DNA from 4 places in the Pseudomonas sp. F-14 TE3623 genome. Region 4 is predicted to be linked to each of the others. Evidence: predicted binding sites of a transcription regulator. Region 4 holds the regulator's gene; each other region holds the start of a gene.
The links. Region 4 encodes FliA, which starts transcription of late flagellar genes. Its sites were predicted from a motif close to CTAAAGTTTNNNNNNNNNNNGCCGNTAA; they were not measured.
Positions count from the first base shown of each region.

Region 1: a site for FliA is predicted at 4,154-4,181, ahead of AB7M29_RS10475 (methyl-accepting chemotaxis protein). Genes of this name have one in related genera too.
Region 2: a site for FliA is predicted at 1,999-2,026, ahead of motA (flagellar motor stator protein MotA). Genes of this name have one in related genera too.
Region 3: a site for FliA is predicted at 5,935-5,962, ahead of AB7M29_RS29280 (chemotaxis protein CheW). Genes of this name have one in related genera too.

Region 1 is NZ_JBRJHM010000001.1:2,299,721-2,307,170, forward strand. It holds gene AB7M29_RS10455 (LysR family transcriptional regulator) at 1-538, opposite strand, end outside; gene AB7M29_RS10460 (multidrug/biocide efflux PACE transporter) at 628-1,065, shown strand; gene AB7M29_RS10465 (inorganic phosphate transporter) at 1,114-2,730, opposite strand; gene AB7M29_RS10470 (transporter) at 2,996-4,018, opposite strand; gene AB7M29_RS10475 (methyl-accepting chemotaxis protein) at 4,294-5,919, shown strand; gene AB7M29_RS10480 (hypothetical protein) at 5,956-6,096, shown strand; gene AB7M29_RS10485 (GAF domain-containing sensor histidine kinase) at 6,093-7,271, opposite strand; gene AB7M29_RS10490 (PepSY domain-containing protein) at 7,430-7,450, opposite strand, start outside.
Region 2 is NZ_JBRJHM010000001.1:1,308,090-1,315,539, forward strand. It holds gene AB7M29_RS05895 (rhodanese-like domain-containing protein) at 1-288, opposite strand, end outside; gene AB7M29_RS05900 (HDOD domain-containing protein) at 396-1,928, opposite strand; gene motA (flagellar motor stator protein MotA) at 2,095-2,946, shown strand; gene motB (flagellar motor protein MotB) at 2,950-3,978, shown strand; gene rsgA (small ribosomal subunit biogenesis GTPase RsgA) at 4,118-5,149, opposite strand; gene orn (oligoribonuclease) at 5,257-5,799, shown strand; gene AB7M29_RS05925 (trimeric intracellular cation channel family protein) at 6,050-6,661, shown strand; gene queG (tRNA epoxyqueuosine(34) reductase QueG) at 6,643-7,450, opposite strand, start outside.
Region 3 is NZ_JBRJHM010000001.1:6,341,679-6,349,128, reverse strand. It holds gene AB7M29_RS29315 (multidrug efflux RND transporter permease subunit) at 1-297, opposite strand, end outside; gene AB7M29_RS29310 (efflux RND transporter periplasmic adaptor subunit) at 294-1,454, opposite strand; gene AB7M29_RS29305 (DUF6124 family protein) at 2,044-2,406, shown strand; gene AB7M29_RS29300 (hypothetical protein) at 2,719-2,976, shown strand; gene AB7M29_RS29295 (YkgJ family cysteine cluster protein) at 3,144-3,893, opposite strand; gene AB7M29_RS29290 (hypothetical protein) at 3,977-4,303, opposite strand; gene AB7M29_RS29285 (GNAT family N-acetyltransferase) at 4,481-4,939, opposite strand; gene AB7M29_RS29280 (chemotaxis protein CheW) at 4,967-5,869, opposite strand; gene norR (nitric oxide reductase transcriptional regulator NorR) at 6,088-7,450, opposite strand, start outside.
Region 4 is NZ_JBRJHM010000001.1:2,541,920-2,549,369, forward strand. It holds gene flhA (flagellar biosynthesis protein FlhA) at 1-606, shown strand, start outside; gene flhF (flagellar biosynthesis protein FlhF) at 618-1,943, shown strand; gene fleN (flagellar synthesis regulator FleN) at 2,060-2,890, shown strand; gene fliA (RNA polymerase sigma factor FliA) at 2,887-3,627, shown strand; gene AB7M29_RS11575 (chemotaxis response regulator CheY) at 3,796-4,167, shown strand; gene AB7M29_RS11580 (protein phosphatase CheZ) at 4,198-4,986, shown strand; gene AB7M29_RS11585 (chemotaxis protein CheA) at 5,040-7,286, shown strand; gene AB7M29_RS11590 (protein-glutamate methylesterase/protein-glutamine glutaminase) at 7,336-7,450, shown strand, end outside.

The DNA.
Region 1 (7,450 bases), 240 kb from region 4:
TCGCCAACGGGTGAGCATGGGACACGAACAGGGCGATTTCCGTGCGCTCGTCCACCGTCGAACTGACCAGGTCTGGTGGGTAGCTGTCCTGCATCTCGGCGAAGGCGACATGCGCTCGGCCGCGTTGCACCAGCGCCACCAGGTCATCGCATTCGGCGATCAGGCATTCAAGTTCCAGATCTGGATAACGCTGCTCAAAAGCACTGAGCGCCGCTTCAAAACGGTCGGACTGATAAGTGTCGGAAATCGCCACGGTCAGCTTCGGCTCGACGCCTTGGGACAGTTGGCTGGCGGTCATTTCCAGACGGCTGGTGGCGGCCAGAATCTCTTCGGCCCGCTGCAACATGACGTGCCCGGCCGGGGTCAGGCTCGGCTTGCGGCTGCTGCGGTCGAAGAGGGCAAGGTTCAGGTCGATTTCCAGGCTGGCCACTGCGGCGCTGATGGTCGATTGACTACGACCGAGCTTGCGCGCTGCAGCAGAAAATGAGCCTTGAGTCGCCGCCTGGACAAACGCCAGCAACACTTCGTGGGAAGCCATGAACTATCGCCTTGATCGATGGTTATTGGTTATGAAGTATCGGTGTGATGACAGATCATGGCAACCGTAGTCACTCAGGGAGTCTGGCCATGAACGCCAACAAATCCATCACTGAACGAATTTTCCAGGCCATCGGTTTCGAACTGCTGGCGATATTGATCTGTACTCCGCTGCTGGCTTGGGTCATGGACAAACCCATCCTGGAAATGGGCGCGGTAACCATGGCCATTGCAGCCCTTGCCCTGGCCTGGAACGTGGTCTTCAACGGCCTGTTCGACCGGTTGCTCAAGCGCTTTGCCATTGTGCGTAACGCGTGGGTCCGCGTGGTGCATGCGCTGTTGTTCGAAGGCGGTCTGGTCGCGTTCGGCGTGCCGTTGATTGCCTGGTGGTTGAAGATCAGCCTGTGGCAGGCGTTCTTGCTGGACATTGGCGTGCTGCTGTTTTTCCTGCCATACACCTACGTATACCACTGGGGTTACGACGTGGTGCGTGATCGGCTGTTGGTGCGCAGGGCTTGCGAGGTTTAAAAGCAAAGATCGCAGCCCGCGGCAGCTCCCACAGGGTAGTGCGGTGCTTCAGAACAGCTGGGTGAACAACCAGTACAAACTGCCCGACAACAGAATCGCCGCCGGCAAGGTCAGCACCCAGGCCATCAGCAGGTTGCGGATGGTCTTCATCTGCAAGCCACCACCGTTGGCGACCATGGTTCCGGCCACGCCTGAAGACAATACGTGGGTGGTCGACACCGGCAGGCCGAACATGTCGGCAGCGCCGATGGTCAACATCGCCACGGTTTCCGCCGAGGCACCCTGGGCGTAGGTCAGGTGCGTCTTGCCGATTTTTTCGCCGACCGTCACCACAATGCGTTTCCAGCCAACCATGGTGCCCAGCCCTAAGGCTATGGCCACCGCGATCTTCACCCACAGCGGAATAAACCGTGTGGCGTTGTCGATCTGTTGCTTGAACAATTGCAGCTTGCCGGTGGTATCGGCGTCGAAGTTGCCGACCTTGTTCTTGTCCATCAGGCGAATGGTTTCGCTGGTCAGGTACATGTCATTACGCACGTTGCCCATCGCTTCGGCCGGGACTTTCGACAGCGAGCCATACCCCTTCACTTCGTTACCGATGTGGCCCGCCAGTGCGGCGAGGGCGGGTATCAATTGCGGCGTGGCTTCCTTGCTGCGCATGTAATCGGTCAGCACCGGGCGTGGATCGGCGGGTGCCGGTAGCGGCGAGTTTTTCATCAGCGCTTGCTGAGTAACTTCAGCCACCGCAGCGAACTGCAAGGCCTGATCCGCCGGCATGGTCCGGTTCAGCGCATACGCCATCGGCAGGGTACCGACCAGAATCAGCATGATCAGGCCCATGCCTTTCTGGCCATCGTTGGAACCATGAGCGAAGGACACTCCAGTGCAGGTCAGAATCAACATGCCGTGAATCCACCACGGTGGCGGGGTGTCGCCCTTCGGCGCCTTGTACAACGCGCGATTTTTGACGAAGGCGCGCAACGCCAGCAGCAACAGCGCAGCAAAGGCGAAGCCGATCAGCGGCGACAGCAGCAACGCGTAACCGACCTTGGTCGCCTGGGCCCAATCCACGCCACTGGTGCCGTCGCGGCCATGCATCAGGGCGTTGGCCACGCCGACACCGATGATCGAGCCGATCAGGGTGTGCGACGAAGACGCCGGCAAACCCAACCACCAAGTGCCGAGGTTCCACAGGATCGCGGCGATCAACAGCGCGAAGATCATCGCGAAACCGGCGGAGGAACCGACTTGCAGAATCAGCTCCACCGGCAACAGCGCGATGATGCCGAACGCCACCGCGCCGCTTGAAAGCAACACCCCCAGAAAGTTGAAGAACCCGGACCAGGCCACGGCGAAATTCGGCGGCAAGGAATTGGTATAAATCACCGTCGCCACGGCGTTGGCGGTGTCGTGAAAACCGTTGACGAACTCAAAGCCCAAGGCAATCAGCAGCGCGACGCCCAACAGCAGAAACGGCGTCCAGGTCGTGACCACCGTGCCGAGTTCGCTCATGTCATGCATCAGGCTATAGGCGGTGAACAACAGTCCGCAGCCCAGCACTGCAAAGAACATCACGATAGTGAGCAGGCCGGGTTTTTTATCGAGCTGCGGCTTGGCGCTGCTGGCGGGAGCCTGGGCAGCAGCGGTGAAGGAAGGCGTAGCCATGCCGGATAATCCTGAGCAGAGAAGGAGTATCGGTCATGATCGTTGCTAAATATTACAGAGAGGCTGCGCTGGGTCAGTGTTTGGTTTTTTTGTGGGGCAGGCAAACATCTGTGGCGAGGGAGCTTGCTCCCGTTCGGCTGCGAAGCAGTCGTCAAATAGGTAACCTGGTTCTATCTGAAGAAACCGGGTTGCAGGATTTGGGGTCGCTGCGCAACCCAGCGGGAGCAAGCTCCCTCGCCACAATGTATCGGTGGGGCCGAAGGATTCAATAATCCTGGCGCTTACGAAACGCCCAGCGTCCGGCAATCAGGGTAAACGTCGCGACCAGCGCCACCAGAATCCAGAACCCCTCCGGATCGCCGGAAAGCGGCACGCCGCCGACGTTCATGCCGAAGAAACCGGCAATGATGTTGATCGGCAGCGCCAGCACCGTGACCACGGTCAGGGTGAACAGCGTGCGGTTGCTCTGTTCATTGAGGTTGGCGGCGATCTCTTCTTGCAACAGCTTGATCCGTTCACCGAGGGCCGTGAGGTCGTTGATGATCAGCGCAAACTCCTCGGTGGACTTGCGCAGCTCCTTGACGTCCTCCTTCTGCAACCATTGCGGCGGGCGATTGAGCAGGCGCAGCAACGACCCCGGCTCCAACGCCAGCAATCTTTGCAGGCGCACCAGCACCCGGCGGTTGGCGCCCAGTTCGGCGCGGTTGGTCGACAGGCGCGAAGACAGCAACTCATCTTCGATCTGATCGACACTGAGGCTGGTCTTGCGCACGATCTGCGTCAGAACTTCGCCCTGATCGCGCAGCAAATGCACCAGTAATTCCAGCGGTGAGCGAAAGCATTCACCGGCCTTCACCGAAGAGCGCAGCTTGTCCACCGAGTGCAGCGGTTGCAGGCGTGCGCTGATGATCAGCCGACTGCGGGCGCAAACCCACAGCGTCGAGACATCCGAGGAGACCATGCTGCTGAGGTTGAACACCACGTCGTTGACCACCGCCAGCAACGCTGAATCGACATGCTCGATGCGCGTCGAGCGAGAACCTTCGTGCAGCGCTTCAAAAAACTCGTCGGGCAATGCCAGATGGCTTTTCATCCAGCGCTCGCACGCAGCATGGGCCAGGTTCAGGTGCAGCCAGAGGAATTCATCACTGTCGTCCGGTTGTTGCAGGCAGTGCAACGCCTTGGCCGAATCGATCTCTCGGCCACGCTCGCCGGGGCGAAAACTGAAACCGTAAAGCAGGCCGAACAGATCGGAATCGCGATGGCGCTGGTCAATGCTGTGGTTCATGAGGTCTCGCTGTGAGGGGGACGCCTGTCACGGGTTTCACAGGTTCACTTGAGCCCCATCATCGCAACGCAACTTGAAGGTTTTGTGACAGTTGAATGGTGCTGAAAATTCGCCTCCTACCGGTGGTCGGAAGGGCTCAAGAAAGGCTCTGCCCCGCCGATGACGCTAATGTTGATCTTCCGATTCTGGTGGTGAACCAGCGTCGCTGACAGGGATGTCCGGACATCTTGCACGCCACTTGGGCGTGCCTTATCCCTGTCATGAGATATCACTCGATGTTTTTGCAAAAATCCCTGAGAGCGCAAATCCTCGCCCTGTTGAGCGGCAGCCTGTTGGCGATGTTGCTGATCGCTTTGGCCTGCTTTCACTTTCTGTCCAGTGGCGTTCAGAGCTACGCGAACCTGATCGAAGGTCCATTGCACGCGTCGCAATTGATCGATGAAGCCAACCTGCAATTCAAGGTGCAGGTCCAGGAATGGAAAAACGTTCTGCTGCGCGGTAAGCAACCAGCGGACCTGGACAAATACTGGAAGCAGTTCGAGGACCGCCAACGCGACGTGCAGGGCATCCTCGGTGAACTGGCCGGGCAGAAGGGCATCGAGCCGCAACTCAAGACCCGCATCGAACGCTTGCGTGAAGAGCATCGTGTATTAGGTACGGCCTATCAAAAGGGCCGTGATGCCTACGTGGCAGCCGGTGCTGATCCAACGGCTGGCGACAACGCGGTCAAAGGCGTGGACCGTGCTGCCAGCGAGCAGATGAGTGAACTGGTCAGCGAACTGCGCAAGCAGGGCACCGAGCAGTCGGCATTGATCAGTGCCAGCGCCGATCAGACGGTGTTGTTGGGGATCATCGTGATGTTAGTGTCGGGTCTGCTGATTGGCCTGTTGAGCCTGTGGCTGGTCAACCGCAACCTGGTGGAGCCGATCCGTAAACTGATCGACTATGTGGCACAACTCAGCCAGGGGCGCTTCGCCGAGCGCGTGGCCAGCAGCCGTCAGGACGAGTTGGGCAACCTGGCCAAGGCCGCCAACACCTTGCGCGATTTCCTCGCCGAAACCTTCAGCCGTTTGCAGCGCAGCGCGACGGACCTGGACAGCGCCAGCGGCGAGCTGAACTCGATTGCCGGCCTCATGGCCAGCGGCACCAACGAGCAATTCAACCGCACCGATCAGGTGGCCACGGCGATGAACGAAATGTCCGCCACCGCGCAAGAAGTCGCGCGTCACGCAGCCGACGCGGCACGTGCGGCCGACGATGCCGACCAGTCCGCTCAGCAGGGCGAAAAAGTCATGCAGGGCACCATTCACACCATTACCCAAATGCGCGGCGAAATCGCCAACACCGCCACGGTCATCCGTCGTCTGGAAGCTGACAGTGGACGCATCGGTAAAGTGCTGGAAGTGATTCGCGGCATCGCCGAACAGACCAACCTGCTGGCGCTCAACGCCGCAATCGAAGCGGCCCGTGCCGGAGAAGCCGGGCGTGGTTTTGCGGTGGTCGCCGATGAGGTGCGCAGCCTGGCCCAGCGCACGGCAGCGTCGATCATAGAGATCAACCAGATCATTCAAACCGTGCAGACCGGTGCGGTGGACGCGGCCCAGGCAATCGAAAGCGGTCAGTCGCGCAGCGAAGAAAGCGTCGAGCAAGTGACTCAGGCCGGCGCCATGCTCGAGCGCATCACCCATGCCGTGGAGGCCATTCGCGACATGAACCGCCAGATCGCCACTGCCGCTGAAGAGCAGACTTCAGTGGCTGAAGACATCTCGCGCAACCTCACCGAAATCACCAGCATCGCCAGTACTAACCTGGACAACGTACAGCGCACCGAAGCGGCCAGCCACAATCTGCATGGCTTGTCGGGGCAGTTGAATGAAGTGACGGCGCGATTGAGCGCTTAGTGAAATGGGCTGTGTATCGGTTCAGATACCGAATCGGTGCACAGTCACTCTCAAGTCCGTGCCGCGCCCGTCGATGCCACGTCGGCTTCGTTGCAGACGGTGACGGCGGCGTTGTTGCAGGCGTTGCAGGATGAGGGTGGCAGTACGTCGGGTTCGGTGGTCAGCACCGCCGCTTAAGTCCGTGAGGGCAAGCTGAAGGTAAATGTCGTGCCCTGTTGCTCGGTCGATACCACCTCCAGCTTCCCGCCATGGGACTGCGCAATCTGACTGGCAATGTACAACCCCAACCCGAGGCCGGCCTGCGGTGTTGCGCTGGCTGGTTTCGAGTAGGGCTGGAACAGATGCGGCAGCGCATCTTCGGCAATCAGCCCTTGGTTTCTTACGCTCAATACAAAGTGTCCTTCCTTGATCTGCGCACTGACCTCGATCGGGCCGTTGGGGTCTCCGTGGACAACGGCGTTCGCCACCAGATTGGATAGCAATTGCGCGACCCGTTCGCGATCGCAATGAACATTGCTCAGGTCGCCAATCGACGACTGAATGATGCGTTTTGGGTGAATGCTCTGGATCTCGGAAATCACGTGCCGCAACGCATCCCCCAGATCCGGGCAAGGCTCGATATTCACCGGAATGCCTCGGCCCAGTGACCCCCGCGCGAAGTCCAGCACATCGTCCACCAGTTTGGTCGCACGCCGAGCGCTGGTGAGGATGTGTCTGGCCCGTCGTTCATTCGCCGGGTCAGAGACTTTGCGCAGGAGCATTTCGGCGCCGGCGCTGATGGCGAACAGGGGGTTGCGCAGGTCATGGCCGAGCACGGCGATGAACTGTTCGCGCAGTTCGGCGGTTTGGCGTTCCTTGATCCGCGCCGCTTCGGTCCGTTGCAGGTTTTCATCAGCTTCGATCTGTAGCGCGAGCATCCGGGCGAACGACTCCATGGTGCTCTGGATCGTGCTGGATTTGAGCGGTGCCGGATTGGGATCAAGGGCACAAATAGTGCCGAAAAAGCGCCCGTCGGTGCGCAATATCGGGACGGCAATGTAGCTTTCGAATTGATAGGTGTGGGGCGTTTGATGATCGCGATAGAGTGGATCTTCACTGGCCTTGTCGATCACCACCGAATGGTGGCCCTGGCGGATTTCGTTGCACAGGGTGGAGACCAGGTCCAATTCATCGCCCACCTGCAAACCGAAATCCAGTCGATCGAGCACCGCGCAGGCAGTCCAAGCCTCTTCGGTAACACGGGCCACCGCCGCGAACCGCAAGCCGGTCAGCTCACTGATCACCTGAAGAATCGCCGGCACCGCACTGATCCGGCTGATTGTGGTGATGTCTGCTGCCGCTGTTTGCCCCATATCCTTGGTTCTCTGCTTCAACATGCCAAATGGTTTTGAGGGATTCTAGCGGGCTTGCGCGAATTGTCGCGGCTTCGTTCGTCACTTCAGCAAACTGCCTGACGCCGAACGCAAAAAAGCCGCACGACCCGAAAGTCGTGCGGCTTTTTGCTGTTGAATCACGTGTCTTGTTTGTCGCT
Region 2 (7,450 bases), 1.2 Mb from region 4:
TCCGGCCCAACCGCCGCCTTCGTCGTCATAGACGACGTAGACCGCATTGGGGTTGTGGCCCAGTTCGCCGAACAATGCTTCAAGCGCGGCATGGGTCGGCAGCAGGCCTGGCGCAGGCGCCTGACCCAATTGAGTACGCTTTGGATCGACAAAGCGTGCCCCGGGGATATGCCCTGCGGCATAGCGGGCGCTGCTGGTCAGGTCCACCAGAATCAGTTCGCGGGAGTCGAGACGCGGGAGCAGGTCGCTCGGCTCGATCACCAGCGCCAAGCCAGAGAAGTCAGACATGTGAGGTCTCCAGAGCACAAAGGGGAGGATTGTAGCGCAGCGTCATGAGGGCCTGTTATCAGTTATTTCGGCACAGGAAATAACTGAAAACAGGCCCGGTGGTGGTCCTAGCGCTGGCTAAAGCTGTGCAGGGCCTTTTCGATGCACTGCGCGGTTTTGCCGAATGCTTGCACGGTGATTTCCGAGAACGGCCCGCCGCCCTGATCCGCCACCACGATCATGATCACTCGACCGTTGTTGACCAAGGAGCGCAGCAGCAGGTGTTCGCCACCGAACTGCGAACGCAGGCTGGCCGGCAACAGGGCTGAGAATTGGGCATTGTTGGCCGGCGTCAGGCGCACCTGGGCCTGTTGCGCGAGCAGGCGTTGCAGCACGGTACTCTGGCTGACCACCAGGTTCAGGCCGGCCACTTCTTTGGGCAGCCCGGCAATCTGGTGCACGCGCAGATTAGCGTGCGTGCGGTCGGCCATCAGGATCATCACCCTCCGCATGCCACACGCCACCAGGGCGTCTCGGGCCGATGTGGTCAAGTGCATGGCATTGGTAAAACGGCTCGGCTCCACCAGCAGTTCGGCGCATTGTTTACGCCACTTCGCCAGGTCTTCGGCGGTGGGCGCCGGGGCCGGCAGCAAACCGGCGTGAACGCGGTTCATGCCCGACGGCCAGATCAGCGCTTCGGCCGGGTGCCAGAGGTCCGGCATGGCGTGTTGGCGGGCACTGTTGGCGGCCTGTTGGTGCAATTGTTGTTGCACCTCATCCATCGGCATTTGCAGGTAAAGGCTGGTCAGGTATTGCCAGCGTTCACAGTGGGGACTGTCCCAGGCCTGTTGTGCCGACAACGCCAGACCATTGGCCAGCAGCACGGTATTGGCGGGCTGATTGAGCCAACGCCGTAGCGTCGGGTCGTCATCGAGACGGTTCTGTTGGCGTAGCGGGTGATCGCTGTCACGCGCGATGCGCAGGACTTTCACCAGCTCGCGTTGTTCGCTGCGCAGCAGTCGATAACCCTGCTGCACCCAGATTGGCAAATGCCAGACATCCACCAGCGCCAGACAGATTTCCAGCAAGCGCACGCCGAATAATTGCTTTTCTACTTTGCGCGCCGACTCACCTTTATGGATGACCCGCAGTTCCCATTCTTCAAGCAACTGCGGATGGGTCAACGCCATGGGCCACAGTGGCGAAAGAAACAGCAGGCTGCCCCAGTGGATGTCCTGCCACAACCGCGCCAGGCGACCGGCAAAAAAACCGTTGGCCTGTTGAGTGGCGTGCTGGCTGATCAGCTGAAGCTGGCGCAGGGCGACGGGGATCTCCGATTGGGGTTCGGCGGGCAAGCGCTCGAGCAATTCTTCGGTGCGTTTCAAGCCGAGGCGATTAATTGCCACTTCAAGATTTTCAGCGGGTTCGCTCATGCTGCCATGAGTGTGGCGATTGGCTTCGCGAATCACACTCAAGGCCAGGGCCGGGCTGTCCTGCATCATTTCGGCAATGTCGCGCAGCGAGCTGCGGCTATCGCGGATGGCTTTGCAGACTTGGTCGTGACTGGCTTGCGGAACCGGCAGGCGCACACCATCGAGAAGCTTGACCCAGCCTTCGAGCGTGGTCGGTTTTGGCATTGGGACGTTCGTTTCGTTAGCCATGGCTGGACGCGATCATTGTCTGCACTACCTGTGCCCGGAGCGGGCTAATTTAGCTTTTCGATTGAACTGGCTATAGTCTGGCGCAGTTTTGCCGATAAGGAGAAGAAGAGATTTTTTAACTTCCGAATATGACCTTGAACCCGACTCAGTAAGTGCTCTCCTACCTATGGCTAAAATTATCGGCATCATTGTCGTATTCGCGAGCGTGCTCGGCGGATACGTGCTTTCCCACGGCAAGATTGCCGCCCTCATCCAGCCTTTCGAGGTGATGATTATCGGTGGCGCGGCCCTTGGTGCATTCCTGCAGGCCAACCCCGGTCATATGACGATGCACGTGCTCAAGAAGTCCTTGGGCATGTTCAGTTCGCGTTTCAACCACACCTTCTACCTGGAAGTGCTGGGGCTGATTTACGAGATTCTTAACAAGAGCCGCCGAGAAGGCATGATGGCGATCGAAGGCGACATCGAAGATGCCGCTGCGAGCCCGATCTTCGCCAAGTATCCGGCAGTCCTGAAAGATGACCGCATGACTGCGTACATCTGCGATTACCTGCGCATCATGTCCTCCGGCAACATGGCTCCCCATGAACTCGAAGGCTTGTTCGACATGGAACTGACCAGCCTCAAGGAAGACCTGGACCACCCTTCCCACGCAGTCAACGGCATCGCCGATGCCATGCCGGGTTTCGGTATCGTTGCGGCGGTATTGGGTATCGTGGTGACCATGGCTTCCCTGGGTGAAAGCGACCAGAAAATGATTGGCTTGCACGTAGGTGCCGCACTGGTAGGTACCTTCTTCGGTATTCTCGCCGCCTACGGTTTCTTTGGTCCGCTGGCCCATGCGCTGGCCCACGATGCCAAGGAAGAACTGAACGTCTACGAAGCCATCAAGGCCTCGCTGGTGGCTTCGGCTTCCGGCATGCCGCCATCGCTGGCGGTGGAATTCGGTCGCAAGGTTCTGTACCCGGCGCACCGTCCTAGCTTCGCTGAGCTGGAACAAGCGGTTCGCGGTCGCTAAGTCATGGAAAATAACCAGCCGATAATCATCAAGCGCGTCAAAAAGTACGCGGGCGGGCATCACGGGGGCTCCTGGAAAATCGCCTTCGCGGACTTTGCAACGGCGATGATGGCGTTCTTCCTGGTGTTGTGGCTGTTGTCCACGGCAACACCGGAACAGAAGATCGCCATTGCCGGTTACTTCAAGGACCCGGTCGGTTTTTCCGAAAGCGGCACGCCATACATCATCGATCTGGGCGGCTCGCCGACCCTGGCGCCGGAGAACACCCTCAACCCCGAGGTGCAATCCCAGCCTCAGCCGGACAAGGTAACGATCGACTCCGAACAGGTCGAAGGCATGGCCGAGCAGGTCGAGAAGGAACGCTTGGAATTGCTGCTGCAAGAGCTGCAGAACAAGGTCGAAGAAAATCCGCAGCTGCAGAAGTTCAAGGACCAGATTCTCTTCGAGATCACTCAGGACGGTCTGCGCATCCAGATCGTGGACGCCGAAAACCGCCCGATGTTCGACTCCGGTAGTGCGCGTCTGAAGCCGTATTTCGAAGACATCCTGCTGGCCATGGCCGACACCATCAAGGCGGTGCCGAACAAGATCAGCATCAGCGGCCACACCGATGCCAAGCCATACTCGGGCACCGGCGACTTCGGCAACTGGGAGCTCTCGGCCAACCGCGCCAACGCGGCTCGCCGTGCATTGATCGCCGGCAGTTATCCGGACTCTCAAGTAGCGCGGGTCGTGGGCTACGCCTCGTCGGCGCTGTTCGACCGGGAGAGCCCGTTCAACCCGGTCAACCGCCGTATCGACATCGTCGTGCTGACCAAGAAAGCCCAGCGTGCCATCGAAGGCTCGCAAGGTGCGGAACCTGCGCCAGTGCCGACGCAAGGGCAGGGTGGTCCGGGCGAAGTGCCCGCACCACCGGTTGATCCGAATGCCTTGCCGGCGGATAAGGAACCGCTGCCGGCTCATGAGCTTCGGGAGCGGTTGAATCTGTTTGATGCTCCTGCGCCGAAACCGGGTGAGCCGCCCAAGCAGTGATCCACAAAAAAGCCGACAGTGATGTCGGCTTTTTTGTCTCTGTTATCTCGTCCGGAATAAGGTTTACGCCTGTTTCAGGACTAGACACGCGGGGTGCTGCTGATCATTTTCGTAGCGTCACGAAAATGATCCAGGCTACTTAATAGCTGCTTTCCGGCAAACTGGCGATGATCGACCGATAGCTGTTCATCCGTTGCTGCTGCACGCGGCCTTCTTCAAGAGCCTTGAGCAGGGCGCAACCCGGCTCGCGGTCGTGCTTGCAATCGCGGAAACGGCAGGTGCCGATCAGGTCGTTGAATTCGATGAAGCCGGCTTCGACGTCGGCACGGCTGACGTGGCCCAAGCCGAATTCCCGGATACCCGGGGAGTCGATCAACTCACCGCCACCGGGGAAGTGGAACAACCGCGCGGTGGTGGTGGTGTGGGTGCCTTGGCCCGACAGCTCGGACAGCGGGCCGACGCGGGTGTCGACTTCCGGCAGCAGGCTGTTGACCAGCGACGACTTGCCGACACCGGATTGGCCGACGAATACGCTGATGTGCCCGTCCAGCTGCTTCTGCAACTGCTCCATGCCATTGCCGTGGTGGGCCGACACTTCCAGCACCGGGTAACCCAGCGTGCGGTAAACCGCCAGCAAGGCATTCAGCGCCGGGGCGTTCTGCTCGTCGATCAAGTCGAATTTGTTGAGCAACAGCAGCGGGCGGATGCCGGCGTGTTCAGCGGCGACCAGGTAACGGTCGATCAGGTTGGCGTGAGGCTCGGGCAGCGGGGCGAAGACGATAACGATCAAGTCGACGTTAGCCGCCACCGGCTTGAGCTGGCCACGGCTGTCGGGACGGCAGAGCTCGGTCTTGCGCGGCAGTTGCGCCACGATTACGCCGATGCCCTGGTTGCCGGCACGCCACACAACCTGATCGCCGGTCACCAGCGCTGGCAGGTTGGCGCGCAAATGGCAGCGGAACACCTGGCCGGCCAATTCACCATCGAGGGCCTCGACTTCGACCTGCACACCGAAGTGCGCGATCACCAGGCCCGTCTGTTCCGGGCCCAGGTCGCCGCCTTCGAGTGCCTCGACAGCCGAGGACTCGCGTTTGGCGGCGCGGGCAGCGCGCTCGCCCTGAATCTTTTCGATGCGCCAGTTTTGACGACGATTGAGTTGGCGTTTGGCCATGGGTGTTCCGTATCGAGAATGCAGCGATTAGGTAAAACGGCCGCGAGTTTAGCACGCCCGGCGGCCTCCCTAGGCTAAACTGCGCACCTACGCCGAGGAGCCGACTCATGCAAAACCCGCTGAACCTGATCTGGATCGACCTGGAAATGACCGGTCTGAACCCTGATACCGACGTCATCATCGAGATGGCCACTATCGTCACCGACAGTAATTTGAACACCTTGGCCGAAGGTCCGGTGATCGCCATCCATCACAGCGACGAGATCCTCGCCGGCATGGACGAGTGGAATACCCGTCAGCACGGCGGCTCCGGGCTGACCCAACGGGTTCGCGACAGCCGTATCAGCATGGCCGAAGCAGAAGCCGAAACCATCGCCTTCCTGGAAAAATGGGTGCCGAAGGGCAAGTCGCCGATCTGTGGCAATAGCATCTGCCAGGACCGTCGCTTCCTTTATACCCACATGAAATCCCTGGAAAGCTACTTCCACTACCGCAATCTTGACGTGTCGACCCTTAAAGAGCTGGCCGCGCGCTGGGCACCGGACGTACGCGACAGCTTCAAAAAGGGCAGCACCCACCTGGCCCTGGACGACATCCGCGAATCGATCGCCGAGCTGCAGCACTACCGCAAGAATTTCATCAAGTTCTGATTGGGTGGTCGCGGGCCATTGTGGCGAGGGGGCTTGTCGGAACGCCGCACCGCCCCGTTCGGCTGCGCAGCAGTCGCAAACCGGTCGGTCGCGGTATGCCTGACAAAACATGGTGTCTGGTTTTGGGGCCGCTACGCGACCCAACGGGGGCAAGCCCCCTCGCCACAGATCTGCGTGAATGCTTCGGCGCCCTCTTTTGGTGCTTCGGTGAAGTGAGTAGACTGCGCGCCTTCTTGTAAGGACCGCCACCATGTTGCTGATGCTCTACCTGATCGCCATTACTGCCGAAGCCATGACTGGCGCCCTGTCTGCAGGCCGTCGCGGCATGGACTGGTTTGGCGTGGTGCTGATTGCGTGCGTCACGGCTTTGGGCGGCGGTTCGGTGCGCGACGTGCTGCTCGGCCACTACCCGCTGACCTGGGTCAAACACCCGGAATACCTGGTGCTGACCTCCGTCGCGGCGATGCTGACGATCTTCATCGCTCGTTGGATGCGCCATCTGCGTTCGCTGTTTTTGGTGCTTGATGCCGTGGGCCTGGTGGCGTTCACCCTGATCGGCTGCATGACGGCCCTGGAAATGGGTCATGGCATGCTGGTGGCCTCGGTCAGTGGCGTGATCACCGGGGTATTTGGTGGCATCCTGCGAGACATCTTCTGCAACGACATCCCACTGATATTCCGCCGCGAGCTCTACGCCAGCGTCTCGTTTGCCGCGGCGTGGTGCTATCTGCTCTGCATCTACCTGCAATTACCCGGTGAACAGGCGATCCTGATCACCCTGTTCGGCGGCTTCCTGCTGCGTTTGCTGGCGATCCGTTTCCACTGGGAAATGCCCAAGTTTGTTTATAACGACGAGGCATGATCCCCACGACTCGCGTGTTGTTTCAAAGCCCATTCAACATGCTCGCGCACCAGCTCCGACGGATAGTCCCGCCGTGCCTTCAGCGCCTCCAACACCGGAATACTCGACGGCGCATTACCCAGGCCGACCGCCAGATTGCGCAACCAGCGCTCGTAACCCGCGCGTCTGAGCGGTGAGCCCTCGGTGCTGCTGAGGAACTTCTCTTCGTCCCACATGAACAGTTCGGCCAGTTCGGCGTTGTCCAGATTGTGCCTTGGTTTGAAATCGCTTTCGTCAGAAGGTCGAGCGAAGCGGTTCCACGGGCAGACGATCTGACAGTCATCGCAACCGAATACCCGATTGCCGATCAATGGCCGCAAATCTTCGGGGATAGCACTTTTCAGTTCGATGGTCAGGTACGAAATGCAGCGCCGGGCGTCCAGCACATACGGACCCACGAAGGCGTTGGTCGGGCAGATGTCCAGACAGGCGGTGCAGCGACCGCAATGTTCGGTGGCGTGGGGCGGGTCGACCGGCAGCGGCAGGTCGACGAACAGTTCGCTGAGGAAGAAGTAGCTGCCGGCCTTGCGATTCAAGACCAGGGTGTTTTTGCCGATCCAGCCAAGGCCAGCCTGTTCCGCGATGGCTTTTTCCAGCACCGGGGCGCTGTCGACAAAGGCGCGGTAGCCGAACGGGCCGATCACCGCCTGAATTTTTTCCGCCAGTTGTTGCACGCGTTTACGGATCAATTTGTGGTAATCACGGCCCAAGGCATAACGTGAGACGTAGGCTTTTTCCGGTTCGGCCAGG
Region 3 (7,450 bases), 3.8 Mb from region 4:
GAATTGCAGGGTCAGAATGGTCGAGCCCAAGGCGCTGCTCGAGGTCATCTGGGTCACGCCGGGGATGGCACTGAATTGCACTTCAAGCGGCGTAGCCACCGACGAGGCCATGGTTTCGGGGTTGGCGCCGGGCAGCTGCGCGGCCACCTGGATGGTCGGGAATTCCGCTTCTGGCAGCGGGGCAATTGGCAGTCGCGGAAAGGCAATAACACCGAGCAGCACCAAGGCAAAAGTCAGCAGGACCGTCGCCACCGGATGATCGATGCACCACGCGGAAACCGAGCCATGGCCCTTCATGGTTTCGGCTCCGATTGCACCACTTGCGGCGGGTCGGTCACTACCTGCACGGTCGAGCCAGGTTTGAGCCGCGACTGGCCGTCGCTGACCAGCACATCGCCCGGTTTCACGCCTTTGATGATGTCCTGGCCGCTGCCTTGATAAACCATCTGCACCTGAACGGCTTCGACCTTGTCGCCGTTGACCCGGTAGACGAAATGTTGATCGAGGCCACGTTGTACGACGGTGGGCGGCACCACCAGCGCATTTTTATCCAGCGCTGTCTGAATCTTTACCGTAACCAGCAGGCCCGGCCAGAGTTTCTGTGCGGGGTTGGCGAACTCGGCCTTGGCGCGGATGGTCCCGGTGTTGGCGTTGATCTGGTTGTCGATCAGGGTCAGGCGGCCTTCGCCCAGCAGGTTGCCGGTTTCGCCGTCGGTGTCGGCACCGATGTAGGCCTTGACCGGCGTGTGCTGGGGATCGTTGATCAGGCCTTGCAGGGTCGGCAGCATTTGTTGCGGCAGGGAAAACGCCACGGCGATCGGGTCGATCTGGGTCACGGTGAACAAGCCTTGGGTGTCAGTCATGCGCAGGAAGTTGCCTTCATCCACTGTGCGAATACCGACGCGACCGGTGACCGGGGAGCGAATCTGTGTGTAGGAAAGCTGCACCAGAGCGGCGTCGATCGAGGCCTGATTGCCTTGGGCAGTGGCTTTGAGTTGGTTGACCAAGGCTTGTTGCTGGTCATAGGTTTGCTTGGACACGCCGTCGTCGACGCTCAGCAGTTTGTAGCGTTTGAGGTTGACCTGAGCCACTTGCAGTTGCGCCTGACTTTCGCCCAGTTGCGCCCGGGCCTGGTCGAGGCTGGCGCGGATCGAGCGGTCGTCGATGGTGGCCAACAGATCGCCTTTGTTCACCAGTTGGCCTTCCTTGACCAGCAGCTTGGTGAGGATGCCGTCGATCTGCGGGCGCACGACCACGCTGTGCAACGACAGCACCGAGCCGATGCCGCTGATGTAGCGGGGCACATCTTTTTCAGCGACGCTGACTACTCGCACGGGGATGGCGGTGGAGGTGGCCAGTTTGGTCGTGGCGGGTTTGGTGGCGTACCACACGCCCAGCGCTGCCAGGACGATCAGAAGGGCGGCGAACAGGGCGGTTTTTTTCTGAATTCGCATGCGAGTGGGGCGCCGGGCAGAGTGGTCGGAGTTTTGTCAGGTTTATACCTTCCTTTATAAACCTGTTCGCCCGTCAGGAGAGTGACTGGTAACTGACGGCGCTGTCAGTTTGGACCTTTTTGGGTTGATGCTGATTCCCCGTGATCAAAAGCGGCAGGCGAGCTAATGAGTGGCGAGGGCGGGTGCACACCGCTCCACTGTGGGAGCGGGCTTGCTCGCGAAGGCGGCCTGACAGCCGACCAATCTCTCGCGGGTGTACGCAACCCCACGGAGCTGCCAAAGGCTGCGATCTTTTGATGTGGATTTTCAAGATCAAAAGATCGCAGCCTCGTTTCACTCGACAGCTCCTACAGCAATGAGTGTCAGACGTGGGATTGGTGGGTGAGTGCTGTTTTTGAATGTTTAATCGATGTGTCGGAACGCAGATCTTTCCCACGCATTTTTCAGGTTGTCCGTCGGAAGCAGGCTCTTTAGTCTTTGGCTGTCGCTGCACATTCAGCGACCGGGCGTGAGATCCCCGAAACGAGTAGGCGAAAGCCTCACGACCATAACGGCAAGTGATGGCTCCAATTGAGATTAGGAGCTACAAATGGAAAACGATAATTCTGATTCGAAATTCAACAAAGCCAACCCCGACACCCTGTGCACCGAAGAATTACTCAAAGACCGCGAAGCCATAAAACGCGCCCTCGACTACTACCTCGATCCCCCGGCGCCATACACCGAAAAGCCCCGTCGCCCCAGCACGATGTTCATGGTCGCCCCGGGTGCCGGCACCGAAAGCCTGCTGGCCCACGCCTACGAATCGTTGGCCTCAGCGAGTGTCCTGGCCACCGATTTCGCCAACAATCTGATCGGCCCGCAGCGCCATACGGCGATGGCGATTCAGCAGATCATCATGGTGGCGGAATTGGCGGTGAACCGGGCACTGGATAACGTCGATCCGGCGTAGACACACCGCAAACAATGTGGGAGCGGGCTTGCTCGCGAAGACGGCGGTACATCCAACATCGCAGTGACTGACACACCGCTTTCGCGAGCAAGCCCGCTCCCACAGGATTTGTGCTGATTTGAAATTGGCGCATGACCTTGTGGGAGCGGCGGTGCGACGATTCGACTTGCCCGCGATGGCGGCAGGTCGGTCAGCACAAAACCCGACGGACTCGCTTGCGGCGTGAAGCTTGCGGCTCCCGACACAGGTATACTGCCGCCTTTCGCGGCTCGCCTACCGGGCCCGACTCTTTGAGCATCACCCGGAGCTTTCATGACTTCCCCGACACAACCGCCGGTTGCCGACGCTTTGAGCGACGACCAGGCAGACCTGCCAGACAGCGTCGACTCCAGCGCAGACAGCGAAACCAAAGCGGCGATTCCAGCGTTCAAGTTTCCGTTCAAGCCGGGTGAATTGGCCGCGGCGAAGAATGCCAGCCAGCCTTGGTACAAGAACGGCGCCAAGAATGGTCACACCAAGACCCCGGGTGCAGCGCCTCCTGGCACTCGTCGTTCGATGGGTAAGCGCTGATCGTTGATCTTCTGCCATAGACGGCGGTGCCTGATCTGCCGTCTTCGCGAGCAAGCCCGCTCCCACAGTGGTTCATCGTCGTTCACAGATTCGGTGTACGACACAAATCCACTGTGGGAGCGGGCTTGCTCGCGAAAGGGCCAGCACAAACACCACAGATCTTGGTCTCACGCCGCCCGCAACGAAATAAACGCATAGTTCAGCGGCGCTTCAGTCGCCACTTGCGCCCCGGCTGCCAGCACTTGCCCGGCGATATCGTCGCCTGATACATGAAAGACCCATTCACCGCCCGACCCCGCCAACGGCTGTTGCGCCACCTGATCAATGACCATGGCAAACGCCGTCATGTCCGGCAGATAAGCAGTAAATCCATCGCCCTTCAGCGCTGTCGTCCGAATCCCCAATAACGCGCAAATCGCATCCTTGGTCTGAATCTCATCGCGATCCGCCTGACGGGAACGTTGGATCAATCCCGCAAGCTCCTGATCCACCAGCTCACCACCGATGATCAAATCCGGCCCTGTTTCCCAGGACTCGGGCGGGCATTCTTTGATCGCCGGGTTGAGCGGGATGTGCGGATTGATTTCCATCGGGTAGATGCGGCACACCAGCGGTCGGCGTTCGTAGATGCGGCAGAGGTTGTCTTCGTCAAGATTCCGGCAGGGACCGACGTTATAGGCGGCGAAGGTGATCGCCACGTACGCCTCGCAGGCGCCGCTTCGAACCACCAACGAGCGGCGTTCGGCGTGTTCGCGTTGCTGCACGGGCAGGCCCAGGCCATTGGCGAGAAAGGCCTCCGCCAGCACGATCACCTGACCGCCATCGGCCGCCCACATCCGGGCTTCGGCCAGTGTCAGGGGCACGTGGTGGTCGTTGCAGCATTTGCCACAACCTACGCAGGAAAACGTTGTATTCATCGGACGGCCAGTCACCTGTGGGGGCATGAAATGGCGACAAAAAGCCACCGCAAAGGCCTGTGCCGAAGCAAGTTATGCGCCATTCACTGCGCTTTTGCTGTTGGGCGGATGGAGTCCCACTCGGTCACGTAGGCGGTTTTGCTTTTCTTGTTGTAGAGGCACAGCTCGGTGCCTTGCTGGCCTTTCATGTGTTTTTGCGGGTACTGGCCTTGCAGAAGGAGCGCGGTATAACCGACTCGGTCATCGAACTGCGCGGCGTTGCCGACGGGTTTGACGTTCTTCAGGCCGCTGGCTTTGGTGCAACTGGCGAGTACGGCTTTGTCGTAGGCGGCCCAGGCGTCGGGGCTGGAGGCGTGGGCTTGGGTGGCGAGGGTGGTGAGGCAGAGGAAGGTCAGGGTGGTGGCTTTCATGGTTTTGGCATCCTTGGCGTGTAGTGGCCGAGGTCGGAGTATGCCTGATGGTTTTGGGTGGTTGTGCGGGCCTCTTCGCGAGCAAGCCCGCTCCCACAGTGGTTCATCTGTCGTTCACAGATTTGGTGTACGACACAAATCAACTGTGGGAGCGGGCTTGCTCGCGAAAGCGGTGTGTCAGACAGGCACGGGCTCCCGGCGGACCACATACATCCCGGCACTTTCATACAAACGCTGGGCCCGAAGGTTGTTTTCCAAGACCTTCAAATCCACAAAGCCTTCGCGGCGTTGCTGAAACACGTTGAAAGCATTCAGCAGCAGCGCACGGCCAAGTCCGAGGCCTTGAGCGCGCGGGTGCACGACCAGGCTCTTGATGTAAGCGCTGGTCCAGCACTGGGCGACGCCGACGATTCCTTCGGCATCCAGGGCAATGAAGCACAGGGACGGATCATATTCAGGATCGGTTTCAAAACGCTGTTGCCAGACCTCCAGAGCCGGTACGCGACCGCTACCTTCCCGATAGCCCAGTTCCATCAGGTGATGAACGGCTTCGGCCAGTTCGGGACGGTACTCAGTCAACTCAATGCCATTTGGCCAAGTGAAAGGCGGCACATCCTCAGCCAGGTTGCGCCGCATCAGAAAACAAAAAATCTCGGCCAAAACTCAGTGACCTTGTTCGGCGACGGCCCTGGCCGCCGCGATCAGGCATTTGGTCAGTTCCGGTGAGGAGAATTTGGTCAGCACCGCGTTGGCCCCGGCCAGTCGAGCCTTCTCACTATTCATCGCGCTGTCCAGCGAGGTATGCAGCAACACATAGAGGTGCGAGAAGTCCGGCGTTTCGCGCAATGTGCGGGTGAGGGCATAGCCGTCCATTTCCGACATTTCGATGTCCGAGACAATCAGGTTGATTTGCTGGGAGGTGCCTTGCAGGTCCAGCAGGCAGTCGATGGCTTCCTTGGCGCTGCGAGCGGTGTGGCATTGCAGGCCGAGGTTGCGCAGGGTATGCACCGATTGTTGCAGGGCGACCTGGCTGTCATCGACCACCAGAATCCGCGCGTTGCCGAGTACTTCGGCGTCTTCCATGCTCAGTTCGGTCGGGGCCGTTTCGATCTGCGCCGGAGCGATGCCGTGGATGACCTTTTCGATGTCCAGCACTTGCACCAGCGTGCCGTCGACCGAGGTCACGCCAGTGATGTACGAGCGCACGCCACCGGAGCCGAAGGGTGGTGGGCGGATGTCGGTGGTCAGGCAATGGACGATTTTGCTCACCGCCTGAACGTGCAGGCCCTGCTTGGAGCGGCTGACGTCGGTGACGATCAGGCAGCCACCGTTCGGGTCTTCCAGCGGTCGCTCGCCGATGGCGCGGCTCAGGTCGATCACTGACAACGATGCGCCGCGCAGGGTGGCGATGCCTTTGACGTGGGGGTGCGACTCCGGCAGCCTGGTCAGCGGCGGGCAGGGGATGATTTCGCTGACTTTCAGCAGGTTGATCGCCATCAGCTTGCCGCTGCGCAAGGTAAACAGCAGAAGCGAAAGTGAATCTGCGCGGGCTTTGTTGGAAGACATAAAAACCTTCTGTGGAAAAAGGTGATGGGCGATTGTGAAGATCGCCAACAGCTATCGATGCCGGGTTATCGACTTGATAGAGGCAGGCTTTAGCAATTTGGGTGAATGGTAGGGCCCCATCGCGAGCAGGCTCGCTCCCACAGCGGGTTTTCGACGAACGCAATATGCGTGTCTCATGAAGATCAAATGTGGGAGCGAGCCTGCTCGCGATGAGGACGTCACTTCATTCCAAGCCGCTTGGCCATCCGTCCAAGGTTCGCCCGATCCAGACCCAGCTCCCGCGCCGCACTAGCCCAGTTATTCTGGTGCCGTTCCAGGCAAGTGCTGATCAGTTGGCGCTGATAATGCTCGGTGGCTTCACGCAAATCCCCTGAAACCAACACCGCCGCCGGTGCAGCATCCACCGGTTCTGGCGCGGGTTCAACGCTGCCATTGGGCAAGTCCAGATCCGCCGCGCTCAAGCTGAGAATCTTCGGCCGTTGCTTGCAGTTGCCCAAGGCCTTCAGCGCACTACGACCAATCAAATGCTCCAACTCCCGCACGTTCCCCGGCCAGTCATACGCCAATAGTGCCGCTTGCGCATCGCTGGTCAGGCGCAGGCTATCGAGGCCCATGCGTGAGCGGTTTTGTTCCAGAAAGTAGCCGCTGAGCAACAGCACATCCCGACCGCGGTCCCTCAGTGCAGGCACCAGCAGCGGGTAAACGCTCAGGCGATGATAAAAATCGGCACGGTAGCGACCACTGCGCACTTCTTCGGCCAGGTCGCGGTTGGTTGCTGCGATCAATCGCACGTCGACCTGATGTTCCTTGTCTGAGCCCAGGCGCTGCAATTGTCCGCTCTGCAGCACCCTCAATAATTTGGCTTGCACCGTCAGTGACAGTTCGCCCACTTCATCAAGGAACAACGTGCCGCCATTGGCCAGTTCGAACTTGCCGCGCCGATCATTCGTTGCGCCGGTGAAAGCACCGCGCACATGGCCGAACAATTCGCTCTCCACCAGCGTGTCTGGCAGGGCGGCGCAATTGAGGCTGATGATCGGTTTGTCGGCCCGTGGGGATGCCGCGTGGATGGCTTGGGCCACCAGTTCTTTGCCGACTCCGGTTTCGCCGGTGATCAGCACCGTCAGGTCGCTGCCGCCCACCAGGCTGATCTCTTCCACCAGTCGTTTGTAAGTCTTGCTCTGGCCGATCATGTCGCGGTTCTGTTGGCCGCTGGCCTGACGGTAAACCTCGGCGCGCTGATGTTCGTCCTCGACGCGATTGGCCAGCCGTTCGATGCGCTCGGCGGCGTTGACCGTGGCGGCGGCGAGGCTGGCGAAGGCTTGCAGGGCGTCCAGTTCAATCGGCTCGAAACGTTCAGGGGAGAGCGCATCGAGGGTCAGCAAACCCCATGGGCGCTCGTCGATAAACAGCGGGCAGCCCATGCAGTCGTGGACTTCCAGGTGATCGTGCAGGCCATCGATCAAGCCGTCATAAGGATCGGGCAAATCGCTGTCGGCGGCGAAGCGAGTCGGGCCGGGACTGCTGAGCAACGCTTCGAAGCGCGGATGTTCACTGATCTTGAAACGTCGACCGAGGGTG
Region 4 (7,450 bases):
TCCAGCGAGCTGATTGGCCACGAAGAAGTCCAACAACTCATGCAATTGCTGGCCAAAAGCTCACCGAAACTGGCCGAGGAGTTGGTGCCGGGGGTGGTTTCGCTGTCGCAGTTGCTCAAAGTCTTGCAGGCGTTGCTGGCCGAACAGGTGCCGGTACGGGACATTCGCAGCATCGCCGAAGCCATCGCGAACAACGCCGCCAAGAGTCAAGATACTGCCGCTTTGGTGGCCGCGGTGCGCGTCGGCGTATCCCGTGCAATCGTGCAAAGCATTGTAGGTACTGAGTCGGAGCTGCCTGTGATCACCTTGGAGCCAAGGTTGGAACAAATATTGCTCAATAGTCTTCAGAAGGCAGGACAAGGCTCGGAAGAGGGTGTTCTGCTGGAGCCAAGCATGGCAGAGAAACTGCAACGCTCGTTGATCGAAGCGGCGCAGCGTCAGGAAATGCAAGGTCAACCGGTGATTCTGCTGGTGGCCGGTCCGGTTCGCGCGATGCTCTCGCGATTTGGCCGACTGGCAGTCCCGGGTTTGCATGTGTTGGCTTACCAGGAAATCCCTGACAACAAGCAAGTGACCATCGTTGCGACAGTAGGGCCCAACGGCTGAGGTAGTGGTTTATGCAAGTTAAGCGTTTTTTCGCCGCCGATATGCGTCAGGCCATGAAACTGGTTCGTGATGAGCTGGGCGCCGATGCCGCCATCATTGGCAATCGCCGGATCGCCGGCGGTGTCGAGCTAACGGCTGCCCTGGATTACAAATTGTCGGCGCTGGCCCCGCGTGTTCCGAATATGGAACTCGAGGACGAGCTGCGCAAGACCCAGTCGCGGATCGTCACCGCCCAGGCCGAATTGAGCCTGCGTAGCGATGGCGAGAGCGACAAAGCCACCAATCGCCAATTGTTCGCCGGCCTGCCATTGACCGCCGCCGAGCCGCTGATCGAACCGACATTGGCCGAACCTCGGCGCCTGGCACCTGCGCCTGTCGCAGCGACCGGCGTCGACCCGCGTGCATTCGACTCGATGCGTTTCGAACTCAACAGCCTGCGTGAACTGATGGAAGTTCAACTCGGCTCGCTGGCCTGGAATCAATTGCAAGGCAGCCGTCCAGCCCAGGCCAACCTCTGGCGTCGCTTGCAACGCATCGGCCTGTCCGGCCCGTTGTCGCGCGATCTGCTGGCACTGATTACCGATATTGAAGAACCCCGTCAGGCCTGGCGCATGTTGCTCGCGCACCTGGCACGGATGATTGCCACCCCGGAAGTCGAGCCATTGGAAGAGGGCGGTGTGATTGCCATGGTCGGCCCAGCCGGTATGGGCAAGACCACCACGCTGGCCAAACTCGCCGCGCGTTATGTGCTCAAGTACGGCGCGCAAAACATCGCGCTGGTGAGCATGGACAGCTACCGCATTGGTGCTCAGGAACAGCTCAAGACTCTGGGCCGCATCCTCAATGTGTCAGTGACTCATGTCGACCCGGGCCAATCGCTGGTGCAGGCGCTGGAGCCTTTGCTGCGCAAACGCGTGGTGCTGATCGATACCGCCGGCCTGCAGGCCAGCGATCCGGCACTGCGCATGCAGCTCGAAAGCCTGGCCGGACGCGGCATCAAATCAAAAAATTATCTGGTCTTGGCAACCACTAGCCAGAAACAGGTTCTAACCGCTGCTTATCACAGTTACAAACGTTGCGGCCTTGCCGGCTGCATCCTGACTAAACTGGATGAAACGGCAAGCTTGGGCGAGGTGTTGAGCCTGGCCATCAGTCATGAACTGCCGGTGGCTTACCTGACCGATGGCCCGCGGATCCCGGATGATTTGCATCTGCCGCGTCGTCATCAGTTGGTCAGTCGCGCCGTTAGCGTGCAAATGCAGGAAGAACCCAGCGAAGAAGCCATGGCTGACATGTTCGCTGACCTTTACCACAGTCCGACCAAGCGGGTTGGCTGAGGTATTAATGAACAGTTTTTGTACCTACATCGATGGTCTGCCATGCATTGTTCAGTTTGTGAACGCGCAGCCAGTAATGTGGCCTCCGTCTAAGTAAGACAAGGTAAAGAAATAACATGGGCAGCATGCATCCCGTACAGGTGATCGCGGTGACCGGCGGCAAAGGTGGCGTCGGGAAGACTAACGTGTCAGTGAACTTGTCCCTGGCTCTAGCTGAGCTCGGCCGGCGCGTCATGCTGCTGGATGCCGATCTGGGGCTGGCGAACGTCGACGTCCTGCTGGGGCTGACACCCAAACGTACCCTGGCCGACGTGATCGAAGGCCGCTGTGAGCTGCGTGACGTGCTGTTGCAGGGGCCTGGCGGGATCCGCATCGTCCCGGCTGCGTCCGGCACCCAGAGCATGGTTCATCTGAGCCCGGCCCAGCATGCCGGCCTGATCCAGGCCTTCAGCGACATCGGCGACAACCTCGACGTATTGGTGATCGACACCGCTGCGGGCATTGGAGATTCGGTAGTCAGTTTCGTCCGCGCAGCGCAAGAAGTCTTGCTGGTGGTGTGCGACGAGCCGACCTCCATCACTGACGCCTACGCGCTGATCAAACTGCTTAACCGCGACTACGGCATGAATCGTTTCCGCGTCCTGGCCAACATGGCGCAGAGCCCGCAGGAAGGCCGCAACCTGTTCGCCAAGTTGACCAAGGTCACGGATCGTTTCCTCGACGTCGCCTTGCAATACGTCGGTGCGGTGCCTTACGACGAAAGCGTGCGCAAGGCCGTGCAGAAGCAGCGTGCCGTCTACGAAGCCTTCCCGCGCTCCAAGTGCGCCCTGGCGTTCAAGGCCATTGCGCAGAAGGTCGATACCTGGCCACTGCCGGCCAACCCTCGCGGGCATCTGGAGTTTTTCGTCGAGCGCCTCGTGCAACAAACGGCAGGACCCGTCCTATGACAGCCAGTGGCTACAACCTCTACAAGAAGTCGGCACGTGACGCGCAGTACGAGCTGATCGAGCGTTACGCGCCACTGGTCAAACGCATTGCCTACCACTTGCTGGCGCGTTTGCCGGCCAGTGTCCAGGTCGAAGACTTGATCCAGGCCGGGATGATCGGCCTGCTTGAAGTATCAACCAAATACGACGCCAGCAAAGGCGCGAGTTTCGAGACGTACGCGGGCATTCGAATCCGCGGCGCGATGCTCGATGAAGTGCGCAAGGGGGACTGGGCGCCACGTTCGGTTCACCGCAATACCCGCATGGTCAGCGACGCGATTCGCTCGATTGAAGCTAAAACCGGCCGTGACGCTAAAGATCACGAAGTTGCGGCCGAACTCCAATTGAGTCTCGACGATTATTACGGGATTTTGAACGACACCCTGGGCAGCCGGTTATTCAGTTTCGACGATCTGTTGCAGGACGGCGAACACGAAGGGCTGCACGAGGATGGCGCCAGTGCTCATCTCGAGCCGTCACGCGATCTGGAAGATGAACGCTTCCAGGCGGCGCTGGCGGACGCGATTGCCAATTTGCCGGAGCGTGAGCGACTGGTGTTGGCGCTGTACTACGACGAAGAGTTGAATCTCAAGGAAATCGGTGAGGTCCTGGGGGTCAGCGAATCGCGGGTCAGCCAGTTACACAGCCAGTGCGCGGCCCGTTTGCGGGGGCGTTTGGGGGAGTGGCGAGCGCGCTGACAGGCAGTGTGGGGACACTGCGAACGAGGTTGGTACGGCATTTTGCTGCACCCGTCACGGCCCGTTGTAATCCATACAACTGTTGAGTGTTACGCCGAATTGATTGAACGGCGCGTTCAGGTGCTGCGCGCGTTTTAAGACTGCTTGGAGGTCGAATTGGACAAGAATATGAAAATCCTCATCGTTGATGACTTCTCAACGATGCGGCGGATCATAAAAAACCTGTTGCGTGACCTTGGGTTCACCAACACGGTCGAGGCGGATGACGGTATTACCGCGATTCCGGTCCTCAACAGCGGGAGCATCGACTTTCTGGTAACGGACTGGAACATGCCCGGCATGACCGGTATTGATCTGCTGCGCCACGTGCGTGCCGATGAAAAACTCAAACACCTGCCGGTGTTGATGGTCACGGCCGAAGCCAAGCGCGAGCAAATCATCGAAGCCGCTCAGGCGGGTGTGAACGGCTATGTGGTCAAGCCATTCACGGCTCAAGCGTTGAAAGACAAGATTGAAAAGATCTTCGAACGCATCGGTTGATGTGCAAAGCCAGTCCGTCACGGGGGAGCTATGGAGCATAACGAATCTTCACAGGGCGATTTTGAGTCGACCCTGAAAAAACACGCGGTCGAACTGGTCGAAAGCCTTGAAAAAGGCAGGTTCGGCGACGCTGTGCAACTGATCCATGAGCTCAACCAGACCCGTGACCGCGGCCTGTACCAGGAAGTGGGCAAGCTCACTCGCGAGCTGCATAGCGCGATCGTCAATTTTCAGATTGACCCGCACATGCCGCAAGCCGAGGAAGTGTCTCAGATTACGGATGCCACCGAGCGCCTGGGTTATGTGGTCAAGCTGACCGAGGCCGCGGCCAACCGCACCATGGACCTGGTGGAAAACGCCACGCCGCTGATCAACAGCCTGAGCGACGAAGCTCAGGCGCTGAGCACGGATTGGGGTCGGTTCATGCGCCGCGAAGTCGGGGCTGAAGAGTTCCGCGAACTGGCCCGGCGGGTTGACGGTTTCCTGACACGCAGCAGCGAAGACAACCGCGTCGTGTCGAGCAACCTCAACGACATTCTGCTGGCCCAGGATTACCAGGACCTCACCGGTCAGGTGATCAAGCGCGTGACCCAATTGGTCACCGACGTTGAAAGCAACCTGCTCAAGCTCGTGCTCATGGCCAGTCAGGTCGACCGCTTTGCGGGTATCGAACATGACCGTGAAGCGATGCTTGCTGAAAAAGATCCGCAAAAACATCTCTCTCAGGGTGAAGGTCCGCAGATTCATGCCGATAAAAGAGAAGACGTTGTGTCCGGTCAGGACGATGTGGACGATTTGTTATCCAGCCTAGGATTTTAGAGTTTTAGTATTTTAGGTTTTTTAGGTTTTTAGACCTCAGGAGCACCCCCTTAATGAGCTTCGGCGCCGATGAAGAGATCCTTCAGGATTTCCTGGTTGAGGCCGGCGAGATTCTAGAGCAACTGTCCGAACAGCTGGTCGAGCTTGAAAGCCGACCGGATGATGCGGATTTGCTCAATGCAATTTTTCGCGGTTTTCACACTGTAAAAGGGGGCGCCGGCTTCCTCCAGCTCAACGAGCTGGTGGAGTGCTGTCACATCGCCGAGAACGTGTTCGACATTCTGCGCAAGGGTGAACGACGCGTCGACTCGGAACTGATGGACGTGGTTCTCGAGGCACTGGACGCGGTGAACGGCATGTTCAGCGAAGTCCGCGAACGCAGCCCGATCACGGCTGCCACGCCTGAATTGCTTGCAGCGTTGGCCCGTTTGGCCGAGCCGCAAACCGCCGATGAAGCGGCACCTGTCGCTGAAGTGGTGCAGGCACCTGCCGCCGAAAGCGAATCAGGTGACATCACCGATAACGAATTCGAACAGCTGCTGGACTCGCTGAATGCCGTCAAGGCTCAGGCCGAGGCTCCCGTGGTTGCTTCGCCGCCTGCCGCCGATGCGGCGGCTAGCGACGAAATCACCGATGCCGAGTTCGAGTCGTTGCTCGATCAACTGCACGGCAAAGGCCAGTTCGCCCCCGATGCAGTGGTCGCGGCGCCCGCCGCACCGGCTGCCCCGAAAGCGGCAGGCGACAGCTCCGACATCACCGACGACGAGTTCGAAGCACTGCTCGATCAGCTGCACGGCAAAGGCAACTTTGCGGTCGATGCGCTGGAGTCGGCGATTGCTTCGGCCCCGGCCCCGGCTGCGCCAACTGCTAAAGCGGCCGGCAGCGATCTGATCTCGGATCATGAGTTCGAATCGCTGCTCGACGAATTGCATGGCAAGGGCAAGTTCACTGAAGTGGGCACCGGTTCTGTTGCTTCCGCGGTAGCAACCCCAGTCGTCAAGGCTGCGGCGCCGGCACCTGTTGCCAAAGCACCTGAACCACAAGCCCAAGCGCCCAAGCCTGCTGCGGCTGCTGCACCGGCTCCTGCCCGTGCCCCGGCTGCGCCGCCACCGGAAAAACCGGCCAGCGAAGCCGAGACCACGGTGCGGGTCGATACCGCGCGTCTCGACGAAATCATGAACATGGTCGGCGAGTTGGTACTGGTGCGTAACCGCCTGGTCCGTCTGGGCCTCAACAGCGGCGACGAAGCCATGTCCAAGGCCGTGTCGAACCTCGACGTGGTCACGGCCGACCTGCAAACCGCGGTCATGAAGACCCGGATGCAACCGATCAAGAAAGTTTTCGGGCGCTTCCCGCGTCTGGTTCGCGACCTGGCTCGCCAGCTCAAGAAAGAGATCAACCTGGAGCTGGTCGGCGAAGAAACCGACCTCGACAAGAACCTCGTCGAGGCCCTGGCCGACCCGCTGGTCCACTTGGTGCGTAACTCGGTCGACCACGGTATCGAAGAGCCGGCCGAGCGCGAAGCGATGGGTAAACCTCGCAGCGGCAAAGTGATCCTGTCCGCTGAACAGGAAGGCGACCACATCCTGTTGTCCATCTCCGATGACGGCAAAGGCATGGACGCTGATGTTCTGCGCGGTATCGCCGTGAAGAAAGGCCTGATGGACAAGGATGCGGCGGACCGTCTCAGCGAGACCGATTGCTTCAACCTGATTTTCGCTCCGGGCTTCTCGACCAAGACCGAAATCTCCGACGTCTCCGGGCGCGGCGTGGGCATGGACGTGGTGAAAACCAAAATCGCCCAGCTCAACGGCACCATCAATATCTACTCGACCAAGGGCAAGGGCTCGAAGATCGTCATCAAGGTCCCGTTGACCCTGGCGATCATGCCGACGCTGATGGTCATGCTCGGCAACCAGGCGTTCGCGTTCCCGCTGGTGAACGTCAACGAGATCTTCCACCTCGACCTGTCGCGCACCAACGTGGTGGACGGCCAGGAAGTGGTGATCGTGCGGGACAAGGCGCTGCCTCTGTTCTACCTCAAGCGCTGGCTGGTCAGTTCCGCCGCTCACGAAGAGCAGCGCGAAGGCCATGTGGTGATCCTTTCGGTGGGCACTCAGCGGATCGGCTTCGTCGTCGATCAACTCGTGGGCCAGGAAGAAGTGGTCATCAAGCCATTGGGCAAAATGCTCCAGGGAACCCCCGGCATGTCCGGCGCCACCATCACCGGTGACGGCCGCATTGCGCTGATTCTCGATGTTCCGAGCATGCTCAAGCGTTACGCCGCACGGCGTATTTGATTCTGGGGGAGCGGGGCGACTGAGCCTCGCCCCGTCTAACGGAGTGTTTATGGCAGTCAAAGTCCTGGTGGTGGACGATTCGGGGTTTTTCCGCCGCCGCGTCTCGGAAATTCTTTCAGCGGATTCGAATATCCAGGTCGTCGGTACGGCGACCAACGGAAAAG